DNA from 4 places in the Paucibacter sediminis genome. Region 3 is predicted to be linked to each of the others. Evidence: predicted binding sites of a transcription regulator. Region 3 holds the regulator's gene; each other region holds the start of a gene.
What was found. Region 3 encodes sigma-54, which starts transcription at its own class of promoters, with help from an activator protein. Its sites were predicted from a motif close to TGGCANGNAANCTGCTTT; they were not measured.
Positions count from the first base shown of each region.

Region 1 (4,620 bases), 850 kb from region 3:
CGCCAGCAGCTCGGGCTGCACGGCCAGCGCGCGCCCGGGCTGCAGCTCGGCCAGCATGGCCGCGATCAGGGCCGGCAGGTCCTGGCGCTCGCGCAGCGGCGGCAGCTGCAGGGCCAGGCCGTTGAGGCGGTAATAGAGGTCGGCGCGGAAGCGGCCCTGCGCCACCTCCTCGGCCAGCTCGCGGTGGGTGGCGCAGACCAGGCGGAAGTCCACCGCCACCGGCGCGCCGCCGCCCAGCGGCAGCACCTCATGCTCCTGCAGCACGCGCAGCAGCCGGCCCTGCAGGGCCAGCGGCATGTCGCCGATCTCGTCCAGGAACAGGGTGCCGCCGGCGGCCTCGCGGATGCGCCCGGGTGCGCCCTCGCGCGCCGCGCCGGTGTAGGCGCCGGGCCGGTAGCCGAACAGCTCGGCCTCGATCAGCGCCTCGGGCAGGGCCGCGCAGTTCAGCGCCACCAGCGGCTGCTTGGCGCGCGCCGAGCTGGCATGCAGGGCGCGCACGAACAGCTCCTTGCCGACGCCGGACTCGCCCTGCAGCAGCAGGGCGATGGGCTTGTCCATCACGCGGCGCGCGCGCTCCAGCGCGCTGCGCAGGGCCGGGTCGCCGCTGTCCAGGCGGGCGAGCGCGTCCTGCGGCGCCGCGTGTGACGACGCGTGTGGCGCGCAGATCCGCGTGACCGCCACCAGGCTGCGCCCCGGCTCCAGGCGCAGCCACAGGGGGCTGCCATCGTGGCGGCGCACCGGGCGCGCGGCGGCGCTGGGGCGGCGGCACCAGTCGGCCAGGGTGGCGATGTCCAGCTGCAGCAGCTGCTCGATGCGGCAGGCGGAGATCGCCGTCCAGTCCAGGCCCAGCATCTGCAGGCCCGCGGCATTGGCGCCGCACAGCCAGCCGTCTTCCGAGAGCGCCAGCAGGCCCTCGGCGCAGGAGCCTATGCCCTCGGGCTGGGCATGCAGGCGCAGGCGCAGGCCGGCGCCATGGCGATGCTCGAACAGGCGCTGCTCGATCATGCCGGCCGCCGTGCGCACCAGCGCCAGGGTGTGGCGGTGCACGCTGCGCTGCTCGCCGGAGATGTCCAGCGCACCCAGCACGCGGCCGGCGGGGTCGAGGATGGGGGCGGCGGTGCAGGTGAGGAAGCCGTTGCGCTCCAGGTAATGCTCGGCGCCATGCACCACCACCGGCGCGGCATCGGCCAGGGCGGTGCCGATCGCATTCGTGCCGCGCCATTGCTCGTGCCAGCTGGCGCCGGGGCGCAGGGCCACGCGCTGGGCGCGGTCCAGGAAGGTGGCATCGCCCAGGGCCTGCAAGAGCATGCCCTCGGCATCGGCCAGTATCACCATGCTGTCGGTGTCCATCGTCTGCTTGACGAGGAACTCCATCACCGGCCGCGCATGCGCCACCAGCTCGCGCTGCTGCTCCAGCGCCCGCGTCAGCTGGGCCGCCGACGCATGCGGCGCGCCCGGCATGCGGCCCTCGGGCCTGAGGCCGAAGGCGCGGCTGCGCTGCCAGCTGTTCAGCAGCGCGGGGGCGATCAGCCCCTCGGCCACGCTGCCGGCATCCAGCAGCGTGCGCCGCGCCTGGCGCAAGCGCGCCGGCGCATGGTGCTTGTTGGGTAATGCCTGCATCTCGATTGTCTCCATCGGGTCTCTCAAGCAAGTGAAGGGCCGTTCCCGAACTTGCTTGACCCCCTCGGGGGGCCTGACGCAACGCGGCAGGTCTGGGGGCACTGTGTCGGACCTCGCCCGCGAGCCTAGCGGGACGCGCCGCGCTGGCAAGCGTTTCAGCAGATCCGCGCCGCCGGCTGTTCCGTTTCGTGACAGTTGTTCAGTCCCGCCGGCGCATTCGACACAGTCTGCGCGCCCCAACTGACCCCGGACTTGCGCCAAACAAGGCCGTTGCGGCGCAAACGCGGCCTGGCACGCGGCGTGCAATGAGGACCCCGAGCCCCCCAAAACAAGACGGCTCGCACACCCACCATCATCATCAAGCAGGAGACAAGCCATGCTGTACGCCAACCCCAACACCGCCGGCGCCAAGGTCGAGTTCAAGCCCCGCTACGACAACTTCATCGGCGGCAAGTTCGTGCCCCCGGTGAAGGGCCAGTACTTCGAGGTCATCACCCCTATCACCGGCAAGCCCTACACCCAGGCCGCACGCTCGGGCGCCGAGGACATCGAGCTGGCGCTGGACGCCGCCCATGCCGCCGCCGACGCCTGGGGCCGCACGCCCGCCGGCGAGCGCGCCAACATCCTGCTGAAGATCGCCGACCGTCTGGAGCTCAACCTCGAGAAGCTGGCCTATGCCGAGACGGTGGACAACGGCAAGCCGATGCGCGAGACGCTGAACGCCGACATCCCGCTGACGATCGACCATTTCCGCTACTTCGCCGGCTGCCTGCGCGCGCAGGAAGGCGCGCTGAGCGAGATCGACGAGCACACCATCGCCTATCACTTCCACGAGCCGCTCGGCGTGGTGGGCCAGATCATTCCCTGGAACTTCCCCATCCTGATGGCGGCCTGGAAGCTCGCACCGGCCATCGGCGCGGGCAACTGCGTGGTGCTCAAGCCGGCGGAATCGACGCCCATCAGCATCATGGTGATGGCCGAGCTGATCGCCGACCTGCTGCCGCCGGGCGTGCTCAACATCGTCAACGGCTTCGGCCGCGAGGCCGGCATGCCGCTGGCCGAGAGCAAGCGCATCGCCAAGATCGCCTTCACCGGCAGCACCGCCACCGGCCGCGTGATCGCCCAGGCGGCCGCCGGCAACCTGATCCCGGCCACGCTGGAGCTGGGCGGCAAGAGCCCCAATATCTTCTTCGAGGACATCGCCGACGCCGACGACGCCTTCTTCGACAAGGCCATCGAGGGCCTGGTGCTGTTCGCCTTCAACCAGGGCGAGGTCTGCACCTGCCCCTCGCGCGCGCTGATCCAGGAATCGATCTACGACAAGTTCATGGCGCGCGCGCTGGACCGCATCAAGGCCATCAAGCAGGGCAGCCCGCTGGATACCGACACCATGATGGGCGCGCAGGCCTCGGCCATGCAGATGGACAAGATCATGTCCTACCTCGAGCTCGGCAAGCAGGAGGGTGCGGAGTGCCTGATCGGCGGCGGCCGGGCCGAACTCGGCGGTGAGCTGGCCGGCGGCTATTACATCCAGCCCACGCTGTTCAAGGGCCACAACCAGATGCGCATCTTCCGCGAGGAAATCTTCGGTCCGGTGCTGGCGGTGACCACCTTCAAGACCGAGGCCGAGGCACTGCAGATCGCCAACGACACGCCCTATGGCCTGGGCGCCGGCGTGTGGAGCCGCGACGGCAGCCGCGCCTACCGCATGGGCCGCGCCATCAAGGCCGGCCGCGTCTGGACCAACTGCTACCACGCCTACCCTGCCCATGCCACCTTCGGCGGCTACAAGGAATCCGGCATCGGCCGCGAGACCCACAAGATGATGCTGGACCATTACCAGCAGACCAAGAACCTGCTGGTGAGCTATTCGCCGAACAAGCTGGGGTTCTTCTAAGGGAGACGGGAATACTAGGTTCAGCGAAGTCGTAAGGCTGCGGCGGACCTGTCCCTACCCTTCTAATCCCATGCCTTCTGAGGGCAGCGCGCATCTTGAAATGCGCGCACCGCCTGGCCTCCTATTTGCCGCGTCGACGGGTGACTACCTTCCCGCACCCGCTCGCCGTCACAGTTCATATTCAAGTTACCGCCCGGGAGCCTTTGCCCCCCCGGTTCCTGATAGGGTCTGCGCCACGGCATCTCATCTTGAGAACCAAGCAACACGCCTCCGCGAAGCGCCTGCTTGGTCCATTCCGTCTAGCTTCGCTCGCTGGTAATGCTGTCTCCGTCAACAAGCTAGCGTCAAACAGGAACCCCTGCCCACTCCCAAACCTCTTGCGCGAGGGGTACAGCGGAGTCGTGCGCAGCCACCCGAAAGCCCTGTTGCTCCAGACTCCAACTCTGCTCACCAAGAATGTTCTCAACCCTATCGAAGTCAATGGCGGGCATGCTGTCTTTGGCCGGCATCATGATGAATAGGCCAAGTTGTTGGTCCGACAGCTTCTTAAGCTTCGCGTATGTGGACAGGTCTCGCGATGCCCGCAAGAAGTTCAGCTCAATGGTGTTAGGTGTCTTGTATACCGCGGATATGACGTTTCCGGCCTTGCCCTCAGGCTCAAGGTTGAACTCAAGCCAGTGAGCCTCGCCAGTGTTCTGGTCCTTTACCGCACGCTCTGGCTCGGTTGCTATTCGCTCATAAGCTAAGCCAGCGATTCTCTTCAGTTCATCGTTAACCAAGCGACGGACTGCAGCATTGTCCAAGCTGACGAAGTCACGCGTTTTCCGCTCGTCCCGAGGAATGAATGGAACCACATCAAAGTAGAGCCGATTGATGACAGCATCAATCGACGCTCCAGACGTCGTCCACAGGTCACCGAGAAACACAGCGCCTGTTTCGAATGGAACATCCTTGAGGGCAACCTTACTCTTCTGAGCTCGAAGAAGACCGTGCTCAGCAGCGTCGACAAGCGCGCGGATTTCGGCCACATCGTCACGACCGTACAAGCACTCAAACTTGGCAAGGTCGTCTAGAAGACGAAAGCTGAAACTGCCATCCATGCT
Region 1 covers NZ_CP116346.1:354,850-359,469, forward strand. The annotation lists gene PFX98_RS01660 (sigma-54-dependent Fis family transcriptional regulator) at 1-1,635, opposite strand, end outside; gene adh (aldehyde dehydrogenase) at 1,997-3,517, shown strand; gene PFX98_RS01670 (hypothetical protein) at 3,862-4,620, opposite strand, start outside.
Region 1: a site for sigma-54 is predicted at 1,910-1,927, ahead of adh (aldehyde dehydrogenase). Genes of this name have one in related genera too.

Region 2 (4,620 bases), 2.3 Mb from region 3:
CGCGTCTAAGGACACATCGTGCCCTACCAATGTGCTGTTTTGCATTACGGGCAACAACTTGTCGTTGGGACCGGACGAGCTGACAAGGTGGCTGGTGTGTCGCCTCCAGCCTGGAGCAATCCGGCCCGAAGCACGCAGCTTCAGACACAGCGACGTGGTGGCACATGCTCTTGAGATTCGGCAAGCAGTGCTGCGCGATGCAATCGGGATCATCGCTGGCTATAGACGCTACGGCGGCGGCATCGCGCCAGCAAGCCGCTTCCCCGTGTGGGACAGCGTCGTCAGGCAACCGCTGATGTGGGCAGGTGGTGAGGACATCGCGCAGTGCTTCTCGGCGAACGCGGAGGGGTCGGAGGAACGGCAGGCGCACGCTGCGCTTGTGGGCTGTTTGCATGCACGGTTCAGGGGTGCAGAGTTCACCGCCGCAGATGTTGCAAAGCTGGTTGACTTCTACGTCTTTGATGAAAGGTGGGATGCCGATAGCCCTCAAGCAGAAGCAGCCACGAGTGGCACGCCAGATGCAGAGCCACAGGGCTTCCTTCACCTGTCAGGCAAGGAAATTTCGAACGCGACGAGATCGGCCTTGCACAGTCTGCAGTCGAAGGACCCCAGCAATCAGAACTCCGTTGGTCGCATACTGCGGAGCCTAATCAACACGCGGACTTCACTGGCACTGCCTACAGGCATTGTCAGCGCGCACATCTCCGACCGGATGCTGCGGGGACAGCGCGTGTATCGCGTTGCGGCGTAATGCGCTGCGTGGTGGGCTATTAGCCCACCATTCCTAACGAGCCCTGAGAATATTCAGAGTTTCTTGACCTTCAGGAGAAGGCCTGCCCCACTGCAAGTGGTGGAGCAATGCTCCACCACACCACGCGCTAAATGTATTCATTGCCATTGCCCCCCGCTCTTCGTCTAACCGAGCGACGGGGCGTCCTCGCATTTCGCCTGAGGAGACCTGAATGAACTACGCACTGCAATTCATGATCATGCCGTTGACGGACGAACAGAGACCCATTGCGGAGACTGTTGCGCGCGAGCTGCTGGACACCGAGTTCGGGTCCCCTGGCGAAGTAGCGCAGGCGCTCTTGGCTTACGAGGCCGCGGGCGGCATCCAACCATACGGGACTCCCAATCCCCCCTCCGTAAAACGCTGGCTAGATGCCATCGCCAACGCATACATTGCTGGGTGGCAGGCGGTGGGCTATCCCTGGCCAATTCCAGAGGATGCATGGGAATTGGAAGAGCTGTGCAGAGATGCCTATCTAGATGTACACGTAGTTAGCTAGGTTCGAGCACATTCTGACCGCGCATATTTGCGCCAATGGCCCGAGTGCCCCACAGGTCATTTTCCCGATCCGCAATTTACGTAGCTCGCGCAGTGAGCCACCTTGGGTACATCATTACGCCATGTTGGTCGATGCAGTACGAATGAGGCGCGAGGGCAGGAAGCTGCCCAAAGATGTTGTGTTGGCGACGCCGCCAACGCGCGGCAGGCTTTGGCTGACCAACTTCAGGCCGGCGAAAGACAACACCACCACACCCCTGATGGCAGCCTTGCTTGATGGCGAGCACAGCCTCTGGCCAGTACTGGACCAAGCCGTAGTCCGATCCATCAATGACGGTCAAATGGTCATCGTGGGCATTGAAGACCTTGGAGAAGGTCCAAAGCGCGTGCGCCTCTATCCGCAGGCCTGGTGGTGTCGCATCGTCACAGAAGTGTCTGAGGTACTGTCTTCTGAGCGTGGGCCAGCGCTTCATCAGTCCGCCGAGCATCGGCCAGGTCGAACACCTCGCTAGGCTGCGGGCGAATCAGCGCTAAAGCTTCGTCTTCGCCCCCACTTAGCCACCGCTGCCAGTACGCGGGATCCACATGAATGACGGAGCGTTTGTCTTGGGCGTCTGCCGGCAACGTCAGATCAGGCTTGTGCAGGCGGCCAAGCAGCGGGTGCCCATCACAATTGGTCGTGATCATGGTGTAGTTCGGCACTACTTCACCGGTCACATGGTCCACCCACTCAGACCATAGGCCCGCCAAGGCCCACGGCATGCCATCAGCACGTTGCAGCCGCCACCATATGTTCTTGCCGGTCTCCCAGTTCGGCTCCTGATACCAGGCTGCAGGGATCAAGCATCGCTTTCCTGACCGCCAAGCATCACGAAAAGTCTGCTTGCTCGCAATGGTCTCGATGCGCGCGTTGTTAGTGGAGCGAGGCCTAGGCGCAAGCGGCTTTCTGCCGGGCACTGGCTTCACCTTCTTCAGCTCGATACGCGCAGGTGCCCCAGGCCTGATCATTCCCCATTGACCCAGAACACACTCAAGGCCATCACCTGCAGAGCGGACAAACGGACCTGTGCCAAACGGCCCCACGGCAACCTCGTCGTACTGGTCCGGCACGATTGACCTGAAGTGCGTCGCTATCTGAGCCTTGGGGGAGACGTGATACAGATTGCACATGGGGAAAATGTACCTTCCCCCAAGGGAGTGATGTGCCCTGCCGCCAAGTCAACTATCTTTGGCTGCGCAGGGCCTGGGGCAGCCTATCCTGGCGCGCTGGACACACGGGGGCTCTTCGGAGTGCCTGGCGTGATCGCCCTGCACTGACTTGCTCCAAGCTGGAGTGCCCTTGCACAGCCCTTGAGTCCTTATGTTCTCTGCCCAACGCCCCTGCGACGCCACTGCGGCCATTCAGCAGCCCGGGCGAAGTGGCCAGCAATGGCTTCCCTATTGGGTCATCATGGAGGGCTCATTGCGCCACATCGCGTTGCTCATTGCAGGATTGGCTCTAGCCCCACCCTGTTGGGCTGACGACCTGCCTGACTTGCAGCTCACGCCGGGCTCAGTCCGAGTGGGGCTTTCCAAGGACCAGATCTGCACAATCAAATGGGGCAGAGATGAACGCCACGTGACTGAAGCCATGAAGCGCGAAGTCTTCAGGCGCTATGGCTACACCGGCAATAGTGACCCGAGGTGCGTGCCGGCAGGTCAGCGGAAATGCGAGATTGATCACCTCATCAGCCGAGAGCTAGGTGGCGCTGATGAGATCGTGAACCTGTGGCCGCAGGCCTATGGCACCAGCCCCTGGAATGCAGTGCTTAAGGATCGCCTTGAAAACAGGCTGCATCGGGAGATCTGCAGCGGGGCAATTACGCTTGATGAAGGGCGCGCAATGCTGGTGAACGACTGGCGTGAGGCATATACGAAGTACTTTGGAAGCCCCTAGCTACAGCAAAACACTGGCTAGCAGACATGCTGCGCTCGGATGCTAGCTCCTCAACACAACGCTCCCCGAAGGGGGCGATTGCAGCCTCGCCTCGACTTCCACGGGCATAGCACTGGTGCCAAATCACCGTGCGCCAACACACTGAAGGGCGAACGTCGCCCAAACGGGTGTCAGAACTTTTTACATCCAAAAACAAACTCTTGCGGCAATGCAACAAATTCGTTAGCAATCAACTACTTGAACTAGTGGCACCGATCTTGCTCGTCCACTTCATACAGATAAAGGACCACAAAGTGCTCAAACCGCTTCGCCTCGCAATCATGCTCGCACTGCAAGCGTTAGCTTTGACAACAGCTCAGGCTGCCGTCGTTACGCTTGACGCCATCGATTCAGGGTGGTGGAACCTTGCCAGTGGGCACGATTCTGACAATAGAAACTACGCCGCGGGGCCGAACGATCTGTTCAGGAACTTCTTTGTTTTCGATCTGGCGGGCGTTGCCGGCTCGATTTCAAGTGCAACCTTGCGACTTGAGAATGGCAGCATCTCCTCTGGAACGGTAGATTTCGAAACCTTCGACGTCACAACATCCATCGCCACTTTGCGGAGCGACACTTCTGGTGGCGCAATTGCTGACTCAGTGTGGGCTGACCTGGGAAGTGGTGTCTTGTTTGGAGCGACGCCAGTAGGCATCGACTCGACCATAAGTGATGTCACTCTCAATGCAAGTGCGCTTGCGAGCTTGAACGCTAGTGCCGGCAATTTGTGGGCCATTGGCGGACGCGTCGCCACTATCGACGGCTATGCTTTCTTCAGCACTTCTGGCAGGCGTGAGGTCCAGCAGCTGGTCCTTGAGATAAACGCAAACAATGTCCCTGAACCTGCAACCTTAGGCTTGGTTGTGCTGGGCCTTGCCGCCCTCGGTTGCTCGCGCCGTAGAAGGTAGTTCTTCGCCTCAGCCCATCGGAGCCAGCGATGGTGGTCTTTGATGATTTGGCAAACTCATCTAAAACTGCGCCCAGGTTAGGTGAGGTTTAGCCCCGCAGAGGTTTGACGCTTCTTGGGGGGTGTAGGGGTGCTAGACCGTCCCCCTCTGAATTCACTTACCGATTTCCACAAACGACAGCCGCGCTGACCGGTGCTCCGCGCACGTGCCCCCGCCACACGGGCATACGGAAATCTCCACCCAAAATTCGCGTTCGCATGCCCCAGTGAGCGACGCTTGGCTTTTGATATACGTAAATCACTTGCTTTCCGTATGCAACGCAGGCACGATGCCAAGCCTCGAACTCAAGGGGTTAGCCATGAACAAAGCAAGTAGGCAGCTTAGGGTCGCGCTGTATGCGCGCGTATCCACCGACAAGCAGACCACCGAGAACCAGCTGCAAGACCTCAGAT
Region 2 covers NZ_CP116346.1:3,500,772-3,505,391, reverse strand. The annotation lists gene PFX98_RS16305 (PriCT-2 domain-containing protein) at 1-751, shown strand, start outside; gene PFX98_RS16300 (hypothetical protein) at 963-1,289, shown strand; gene PFX98_RS16295 (SOS response-associated peptidase) at 1,712-2,458, opposite strand; gene PFX98_RS16290 (hypothetical protein) at 2,919-3,224, shown strand; gene PFX98_RS16285 (PEP-CTERM sorting domain-containing protein) at 3,545-4,168, shown strand; gene PFX98_RS16280 (recombinase family protein) at 4,527-4,620, shown strand, end outside.
Region 2: a site for sigma-54 is predicted at 3,471-3,488, ahead of PFX98_RS16285 (PEP-CTERM sorting domain-containing protein). Genes of this name have one in related genera too.

Region 3 (4,620 bases):
CGTCATCGGCGCCGCCGGCCTGCCCGGCCTGGCGCTCGCGCAGGGCGGTCCGATCGAGGGCAAGCATTACCAGAAGCTCTCGCAGGCCCTGCCCACCACCCCGGGCAAGATCGAGATCGTCGAGTTCTTCTGGTATGGCTGCCCGCATTGCTATGCCTTCGAGCCCGCCATCGAGGCCTGGGCCCAGCAGCTGCCGGCCGATGTGAGCTTCCGCAAGGTGCATGTGGCCTTCCGCGCCAATGTGAAGCTCCACCAGCGCATGTTCTATGCGCTGGAGGCGATGGGCAAGGAAGCGCAGGTGCGCGGCGCCGTGTTCGCGGCCATCCACCAGCAGGGCCAGGCGCTCGACAGCGCCAAGAGCCAGGCCGACTTCCTCTCCAAGCTGGGCGTGGACCCGGCCAAGTACCAGGACGCCTACAACTCCTTCGGCGTCAACACCAAGTGCCAGCAGGCCGAGAAGCTCAGCGAGGCCTACCGCATCGATGGCGTGCCCTCAATCGGCATCGGCGGCCGTTTCCTGACCTCGCCCAGCATCGCCGCCGGCGGTGAACGCCTGCCCGAGACCGAAGGCGGCCGCCGCGCGCTGGCGGTCAGCGACTTCCTGATCCAGCGCATCCGCAAGCCCTGATCCGGGTGGCAAGCCCGGCCGCAATGCCGGGCTAGAATGGTCTGCAAGTTCTATGCCGCCTATGCCCACCCCCACGCCCAGCTCGACCTCCGCCCGCAGCCTCCTGTGCTGCGCGTGCCTTGCAGCCCTGCTGGCCTCGGGGCTGGCACGGGCCGAGAAGGCGGACCGCAACAAGCCCGTCAACATCAGCTCGGAGCGCGGCGGCCGGCTCGATGTGGTGAACCAGCGCACCGAGTTCAACGGCAACGTGATCCTCAGCAAGGGCAGCATGCTCCTGAAGGCCGAGCGCATGGATGTGCGTGAAACCTCGGACGGCTACCACCAGGCCTACGCCAGCGGCGAGACCGGCAAGCCGGTGCAGTTCCGCCAGGCGCGCGACGTGGCCGGCGAGGCCATCGAGGGCACGGCCGACCAGCTCGAGTACGACAGCCGCTCCGACACCGTGCGCTTCGTCGGCAACGCGGTGGTGCGCCGCGTGCGCGGCGACGCGGTGGCCGACGAGATCACCGGTGCGCTGATCGTCTACGACAACCGCAGCGAGGTCTTCAGCGTCGACGGCGGCCTGGCCTCGCCGCATCCCAGCGGCCGCGTGCGCGTGGTGCTGATGCCCAGGGCCGCCAGCGCCGCCGAGGGCAGCGCGGCGCCTGCCGCCTCCGCCCCGTTGCCGCTGCAAACCAGCCCGACCCTGCAGACCAGCCCGCGCAAGCCTTCATGACGCAGCACACCCCGGCGCTGGAGACCGGCATCGCGCCCAGCCGGCTGGAGGCGGAAGGCCTGCAAAAGACCTATGGCGTGCGCCGCGTCGTCAAGAACGTGCATGTGGACGTGCACAGCGGCGAGGTGGTGGGCCTGCTGGGCCCCAATGGCGCCGGCAAGACCACCAGCTTCTACATGATCGTGGGCCTGGTGCGCGCCGATGCTGGCGAGATCCGCATCGACGGCCAGCCGGTGCAGCGCCTGCCCATCCACCAGCGTGCGCGCCTGGGCCTGAGCTATCTGCCGCAGGAGGCCTCGATCTTCCGCAAGCTCACGGTGGAAGAAAACATCCGCGCGGTGCTGGAATTGCAGCTCGACGACCATGGCAAGGCCTGGCCCCGCGCCCGCATCGATGCCGCGCTGGAGACCCTGCTGCACGAGCTGAGCATCGAGAAGCTGCGCGACAGCCCGGCGCCCTCGCTCTCGGGCGGCGAACGGCGCCGCGTCGAGATCGCGCGCGCCCTGGCCACCCAGCCGCGCTTCATCCTGCTGGACGAGCCCTTCGCCGGCGTGGACCCGATCGCGGTGCTGGAGATCCAGCGCATCATCAGCTTCCTGAAGGCGCGCGGCATCGGGGTCCTGATCACCGACCACAATGTGCGCGAGACCCTGGGCATCTGCGACCGCGCCTACATCATCAGCGAGGGCGCCGTGCTGGCCGAGGGCACCCCGCAAGAGATCGTCGAGAACCCGGACGTGCGCAAGGTCTATCTCGGCGAAAACTTCCGCATGTAAGCGATGAAACCGTCGCTGCAGGTACGCCTCTCCCAGCATCTGTCGCTGACGCCGCAGCTGCAGCAGTCCATCCGTCTGCTGCAGCTCTCCACCCTGGAGCTGAACCAGGAAGTGGAGCAGATGCTCACCAGCAACCCGCTGCTGGAAACCGACGAGGAGTTTGGCGAGGCCGCGCCGGTGCGCCTGGATGCGGCGGCGCCGCTGCAGCGCGAGGACTCGGCGGCCGAAGTCAGCGCGGAGAGCAGCGGCGAGGGCGAGTCGGTGGCCGAGATCAAGGGCGACGACTTCGGCACCACCGAGCGCGACGACTGGGAGAACGGCACCGAGCGCGACGACTTCGACGGCATCCGTGAAACACCCGGCACGGGCAGCGGCAGCGGCGACGACGATGGCGAGCGCCCCGAACAGCAGGGCCCCGGCATCTCGCTGCAGGAGCATCTGAACGCCCAGCTCGCCGGCATGCAGCTGAGCCAGACCGACCGCGCCGCGCTGATGGTGCTGATCGAGTCGCTCAACGAGGACGGCTATCTGGAAGACAGCCTGGAAGAGCTCACCGAGGCGCTCTCGGGCGATGCCGATGCCGAGGCGCGCGAGGATCTGCTGGACACGCTCAAATGCGCGCTCAAGTGGTTGCAGAGCCTGGAGCCGGTGGGCGTGGGCGCGCGCAACCTGTCCGAATGCCTACTGCTGCAGTTGCGCGCCAAGCCGCGCAGCCAGGCCCAGGTGGTGGCGATCCTGATCTGCAAGCAATACCTCGAGCTGCTGGCCAAGCGCGACCTGAAGCGCCTGATGTCGCTCACCGGCGCCGACGAGGCCTTGCTGCGCGAGGCCCAGGGCATGATCACCGAGCTGGAGCCCAAGCCGGGCCGCCAGTTCGCGCGCAGCGAGGCGGCGGCGGTGGTGCCGGACGTGATCGTGCGCAAGTCCGGCCGCGGCTTCCGCGTCACGCTCAACCCCGACGTGATGCCCAAGCTGCGCATCAACGAGCTCTACGCCCATGCGCTGCGTCAGACGCGCGGCGGCGTCAGCAATTCGCCGCTGGGCACGCAGCTGCAGGAGGCGCGCTGGTTCATCAAGAACATCCAGCAGCGCTTCGACACCATCCTGCGCGTCTCCGAGGCCATCGTGGAGCGCCAGAAGGGCTTCTTCTCGCATGGCGAGCTGGCGATGAAGCCGCTGGTGCTGCGCGAGATCGCCGACGAGCTGGGCCTGCACGAGTCCACCATCTCGCGCGTCACCACCGCCAAATACATGGCCACGCCCTGGGGCACCTTCGAGCTCAAGTACTTCTTCGGCTCGGGGCTCAACACCGAGGCGGGCGGCAATGCCTCCAGCACCGCGGTGCGCGCCCTCATCAAGCAGTTCGTGGCCGCCGAGGATGCCGCCAAGCCGCTCTCGGACAGCCAGCTTTCCAGCATGCTGGAGGAGCAGGGCATCCAGGTGGCGCGCCGCACCGTGGCGAAATACCGCGAAGCACTGAAGATCGCGCCGGCCAATCTGCGCAAGGCCATGTAGCCGGCCTCAGATTGAGAAACATCAAGCTTTGAAGCCCATGGACTGGGTACCGTGGCATCCCTCGATGTCCGCCCCGTCCCACCTCGACCTGCCCGCCGTCCATGCCTGGAGGCGCTGGCGCGCCTGGGCCTTGCTGGCGCTGGTGCTGGCGCTGGCCTGGGCCCTCGCGCTGGGCTGGCTGGCCAATGAACGCGAGGCGCTGCGCCGCCACGAGGGCGAGAAGCTCGAGGGCCTGGTGCGCACCCTGGACGGCATCGTCGCGCAGCAGCTGATTGCCACCCATGCCGCGCTGCAGACCGTGGCCTCGCAAGCGCCCGGCTGGCGGCCGGCCCAGCTGCAGCAGGACGGCGAGCCCCTGATGCGCACCCTGGCCCAGGCCATGCCGGGCGTGCGCGCGCTGCTGCTGCTGGATGCCCAGGGCCGGATCATGGCCAGCTCGCACGTCGACCTGCTGAAGCTGGACCTGCGCCAGCACCGGGCCGTGCAGGCGCTAGGCGCGCATCCCCAGCCGGGTCTGCTCTATGTGTCGCCGCCGCTGCAGGACCCGCTGGCCGCGCAGTGCATCAGTCTGGCGCGCCTGCTCTTCGGTCAGGGCGATCGGCCGGTCGGTCTGGTCATCGCCCTGCTGGATCCGCACTACTTCGGCCTGGTGCTGCAAACCGTCCAACCCTCGGCGCAGACCTGGGTGGCATTGGCGCACCAGGACGGCATGCTCTTTACCCTCGCCCCCGAGAACCCGGCATGGATGCAACGCAGCCTGTTGGCTCAGCCCGGTTCACTGCTGGAGCGGCATCTGGCCACCGGGCGCGATGCCAGCCTGCAGCAAAGCCATACCCTGCTCAGCCGCGATGAGCGCCTGGTGGCCACACACACGGTGCGCCCCAGCGGCCTGCGCGCCGACAAGCAACTGCTGGTGGCGGTGGGCCGCACCATGGAGAGCGTCGAAGCGCCCTTGCGGCGCCAGCAGCAGGCCCTGCTGCAGCTCG
Region 3 covers NZ_CP116346.1:1,205,761-1,210,380, forward strand. The annotation lists gene PFX98_RS05480 (thiol:disulfide interchange protein DsbA/DsbL) at 1-628, shown strand, start outside; gene lptA (lipopolysaccharide transport periplasmic protein LptA) at 690-1,343, shown strand; gene lptB (LPS export ABC transporter ATP-binding protein) at 1,340-2,119, shown strand; gene PFX98_RS05495 (RNA polymerase factor sigma-54) at 2,123-3,634, shown strand; gene PFX98_RS05500 (bifunctional diguanylate cyclase/phosphodiesterase) at 3,699-4,620, shown strand, end outside.

Region 4 (4,620 bases), 810 kb from region 3:
GCTGGCGTCCGCCAGCACCTGGGCCGGCAGCACCGGCACCTCCACCAGCAGATCCAGGCGGTCGAGAAAGGGGCCGCTGAGCCGCCCCTGGTAGCGTGAGATCTGCTCGGGCGTGCAGCGGCAGCTTTGCACCAGGCTGCCGGCATGGCCGCAGGGGCAGGGGTTCATGGCCGCGATCAGCTGGAAGTCGGCAGGGAACTCCGATTGCCGCGCGGCGCGCGAGATCTGGATGTGGCCGGTCTCCATTGGTTCGCGCAAGGCCTCCAGGGCGCTGCGACTGAATTCGGGCAACTCGTCGAGGAACAGCACGCCGTGCAAGGCCAGCGATACCTCGCCGGGGCGCGGCGGCGAGCCACCGCCCACCAGGGCGGCGCTGGACGCGCTGTGGTGGGGGCTGCGAAAGCTGCGCTGTCCCCAGCGCTCGGGCGTGAACATGCCGGCCAGGCTCAGCATCGCCGCCGATTCCAAGGCCTCGTGCTCCTGCATCGCCGGCAGCAGGCCCGGCAGGCGCTGCGCCAGCATGGACTTGCCGGTGCCTGGCGGCCCGATCAGCAGCAGGCTCAGGCCTCCGGCCGCGGCAATCTCCAAGGCCCGCTTGGGGCCGGCCTGGCCCTTGATTTCGTTGAGGTCGGGCCCGGGCATCGCTGCCCTGGGCTGCGCGGCCGGCATCGGCAAGGGCAGCTGCCCGCCGCCGCCCGGGCCGAGGGCCGCCACCACCTCGAGCAGATGGCCGGCGCCGTGGACCGCCGCGCCGCGCACCAAGGCCGCCTCCTGGGCACTCGTGACCGGCAGCAGGAGCCGGCGACCCTGGCCCTCGCGCCGCAGCGCCAGGGCCATCGCCATGGCGCCGCGCACCGGGCGCAGCTCGCCGGCCAGCGAGAGTTCGCCCGCGCATTCGAGGTCGGCCAGCAGCTTGTCGTCGATCTGGCCGCTGGCCGCCAGCAGGCCCAGCGCGATCGGCAGATCGAAGCGCCCGCCCTCCTTGGGCAGGTCGGCCGGCGCCAGGTTCACGGTGATGCGCTGGCTGTGTGGAAAGCTCAAACCGCTGTTGAGCAGGGCGGCGCGCACGCGCTCGCGAGCCTCTTTGACCTCGGTTTCCGCCAGCCCCACCAGGGTGAAGCTGGGCAGGCCGTTGGCCAGATGCACCTCCACCGTGACCGGTGCGGCACTCACGCCGTCCAGGGCACGGCTGTGGATGATGGCCAGAGACATGTGGCTGTCCTCCCCTGGCGCCGATTGTGCCGTTGCCGCTGCCCGCGTGCGCGTTGCGCACGGTTTCGGGGCGCGCACCAGAACGGCGCCAGGCGCTTTCTGACCCAGCTTGGTGCGGTTTGAGCCCATGCCGGGCCTGTTGGGGCCCCGATGCCCCAGGGAAAGCCGCGCATGAGGTCCGAAATGGGGCTGGCACGGAAGCTGCAAACAGGGGGGGTGAAACCGTTTCTGCCCGTCTTCCACCCTTAGGAGTTCCGCGATGAAGTCGATCTACGCCGCAATTGCCATCAGCCTGCTCGCTCCGGCCATGCCGGTGCTGGCTGATGAGCCGGCCAGCCCCCTGTCGTTCAACGCCAGCGTGACCACGGACTATCGCTACCGCGGCATTTCGCAGACCCGCCTCAAGCCCGCCCTGCAGGGCGGCGCCGACTATGCCTCCGCCAGCGGCTTCTACATCGGCACCTGGGCCTCCACCATCAAGTGGATCAAGGACGCCGGCGGCGACAGCAATGTCGAGCTGGACGTCTACGGCGGCTACAAGACCGAGATCAGTGCCGGCCTGACCCTGGATGTCGGCGCCCTGCAATACGTCTACTCGGGCAACAAGCTCAGCCCCAGCGCCAACACCACCGAGCTCTATGCCGCGCTGACGTTCGGCCCGGTGACCGCCAAGTACTCGCACAGCACCAGCAATCTGTTCGGCTTTCCCGACTCCAAGGGCAGCGGCTATCTGGACCTGAGCGGCACCTTCGACCTGGGCGAGGGCTTCACCCTGACCCCGCATGTGGGCCACCAAAAGGTGCGCCATCTGGGCTCGGCCTCCTACACCGACTACTCGCTCACCGTGAACAAGGACTACGCCGGCTTCACCTTCGGCCTGGCCGCGGTGGGCACCGACAACGACAGCTACATCGGCGCCGGCAAGAACCTGGGCAAGAACGGCCTGGTGCTGTCGGTCAAGAAGACCTTCTGATTGAACCTGAGGAGACCTCACCATGAAACTCATCACCGCAGTCATCAAGCCCTTCAAGCTTGATGAGGTCCGCGAGGCGCTCAGCGCCATCGGCGTGCAGGGCCTGACCGTCACGGAAGTGAAGGGCTTCGGCCGCCAGAAGGGCCATACCGAGCTCTACCGTGGCGCCGAATACGTGGTCGACTTCCTGCCCAAGGTCAAGGTCGAGGCCGCCGTGGCCGATGCGGTGGTGGAGCAGGTGATCGAGGCGATCGAGAAGTCCGCCCGCACCGGCAAGATCGGCGACGGCAAGATCTTCGTCTCGCCGCTCGACCAGGTGGTGCGCATCCGCACCGGTGAGACCGGCCAGGACGCGCTCTAAGCGCCCACTGCCCGCTCTGCTCGCACACAGCACTTCCCCCTTCCGGAGACCCCCGATCATGAAGAAACTGCTTGCCTGTCTGGCCCTGGCCGCCGCGGCGCTAGCGCCCAGCGCCTGGGCACAAGACGCTGCCGGCGCCGCTTCGGCGCCCGCCGCTACCGCCGCCGTTGCCGCGGCACCCGAGGCGGCCTCGGCCGCGGCGCCCGCACCTGCTGCTTCTGCCCCCGCGGAGGCCGCCTCGGCCCCGGCCGCGGCACCCGTGCCCAACAAGGGCGATACCACCTGGATGATGGTCTCGACCCTGCTGGTCATCATGATGACGGTGCCAGGTCTTGCGCTGTTCTACGGCGGCCTGGTGCGCAGCAAGAACATGCTGTCGGTGCTGATGCAGGTGATGGTCACCTTCTCGATGATCGTGGTGCTGTGGGTGCTGTATGGCTACAGCATCGCCTTCACCGAGGGCAACGCCTTCTTCGGCGGGCTGGACCGGCTCTTCATGAAGGGCATCTGGGACAACGCGGCCGGCACCTTCGCCAACGCCGCCACCTTCAGCAAGGGCGTCGTCATCCCCGAGATCGTGTTCGCGGCCTTCCAGGCGACCTTCGCTGGCATCACCGCCTGCCTGATCGTCGGCGCCTTCGCCGAGCGTGCCAAGTTCTCCGCCGTGCTGCTCTTCATGGCCCTGTGGTTCACCTTCAGCTACCTGCCGATCGCCCACATGGTCTGGTTCTGGATGGGCCCGGATGCCTACAGCGCCGCCAGCGTCGTTGACGAGATGAATGGCAAGGCCGGCCTGCTGTGGCAATGGGGCGCGCTGGACTTCGCCGGCGGCACCGTGGTGCACATCAACGCAGCCGTCGCCGGCCTGGTGGGCGCCTACTTCGTGGGCAAGCGCATCGGCTACGGCAAGGAAAGCTTCACCCCGCACAGCCTGACGCTGACCATGGTGGGTGCCTCGCTGCTGTGGGTGGGCTGGTTCGGCTTCAACGCCGGCTCGGCACTCGAAGCCAACGGCTTCGCCGCCCTGGCCTTCATCAACACCTTCGTCGCCACCGCCGCCGCGGTGCTGGCCTGGAGCGTGGGTGAGGCGCTGCACAAGGGCAAGGCCTCCATGCTGGGTGCCGCCTCGGGCGCCGTCGCCGGCCTGGTGGCCATCACCCCTGCGGCCGGCAACGTCGGCGTGGGCGGTGCGCTGATCATCGGCGTGATCGCCGGCTTCGCCTGCCTGTGGGGCGTGTCGGGTCTGAAGAAGCTGCTGGGTGCGGACGACTCGCTGGACGTGTTCGGTGTGCACGGCGTCGGCGGCATCGTCGGTGCCCTGCTGACCGGCGTGTTCAACTCGCCCAATCTGGGTGGCCCCAGCGCCGTGGGCGACTGGGTCACCGCCAGCATGATCACCGGCGACGCCTACTCGATCGGCGCCCAGGTGCTGACCCAGGCCAAGGCCGTGGGCGTGACCGTGGTCTGGTCGGGCATCGTCTCGGTGATCGCCTACAAGATCGTCGATCTGGTGATCGGCCTGCGCGTCACCGAAGAGGAAGAGCGCGAGGGTCTGGACATCAGCGCGCATGGCGAGACGGCCTATCACAAGTAAGCCGGCCAGCAAGCCCGCAAGCGAAAGCCGCCCTCGGGCGGCTTTTCTTTTGCCTGATGCGCTTTCGACGGAGGGTCAGGTCTTGCGGCCGCGCAGCAGAATCCCCAGCAGCTCCAGCAGCTTGGCCGGGCTGAAGGGTTTGGCGAGGAAGAAATTGGCGCCCAGCCCCAGGGCCTCGGCCTTGTCCTGTTCGCTGGCCGCGGCGGTCAGCATGACGATCACGGTGTTGGCGAAGGCGGGGTCGGCGCGCAGTGTCTTGCAGACCTCCAGGCCGTCCATGCCGCCGGGCATCATCACGTCCAGCAGCACCAGGTCCGGGCGCACCGTCTGTGCCAGCTGCAGGCCGAGCGCCCCGTTGGCGGCCTCGTAGATCACGTAGGGGCTGTCCTCCAGCGCCCAACGTACCAGGCGACGGATGTCGGCCTGGTCATCAACGATCAGGATCTTCGGCTTCATGGGGCTCGGGGGGCTGGCATTCAC
Region 4 covers NZ_CP116346.1:2,016,495-2,021,114, forward strand. The annotation lists gene PFX98_RS09175 (YifB family Mg chelatase-like AAA ATPase) at 1-1,212, opposite strand, end outside; gene PFX98_RS09180 (TorF family putative porin) at 1,472-2,185, shown strand; gene glnK (P-II family nitrogen regulator) at 2,208-2,546, shown strand; gene PFX98_RS09190 (ammonium transporter) at 2,605-4,140, shown strand; gene PFX98_RS09195 (response regulator transcription factor) at 4,216-4,596, opposite strand.
Region 4: a site for sigma-54 is predicted at 1,403-1,420, ahead of PFX98_RS09180 (TorF family putative porin). Genes of this name have one in related genera too.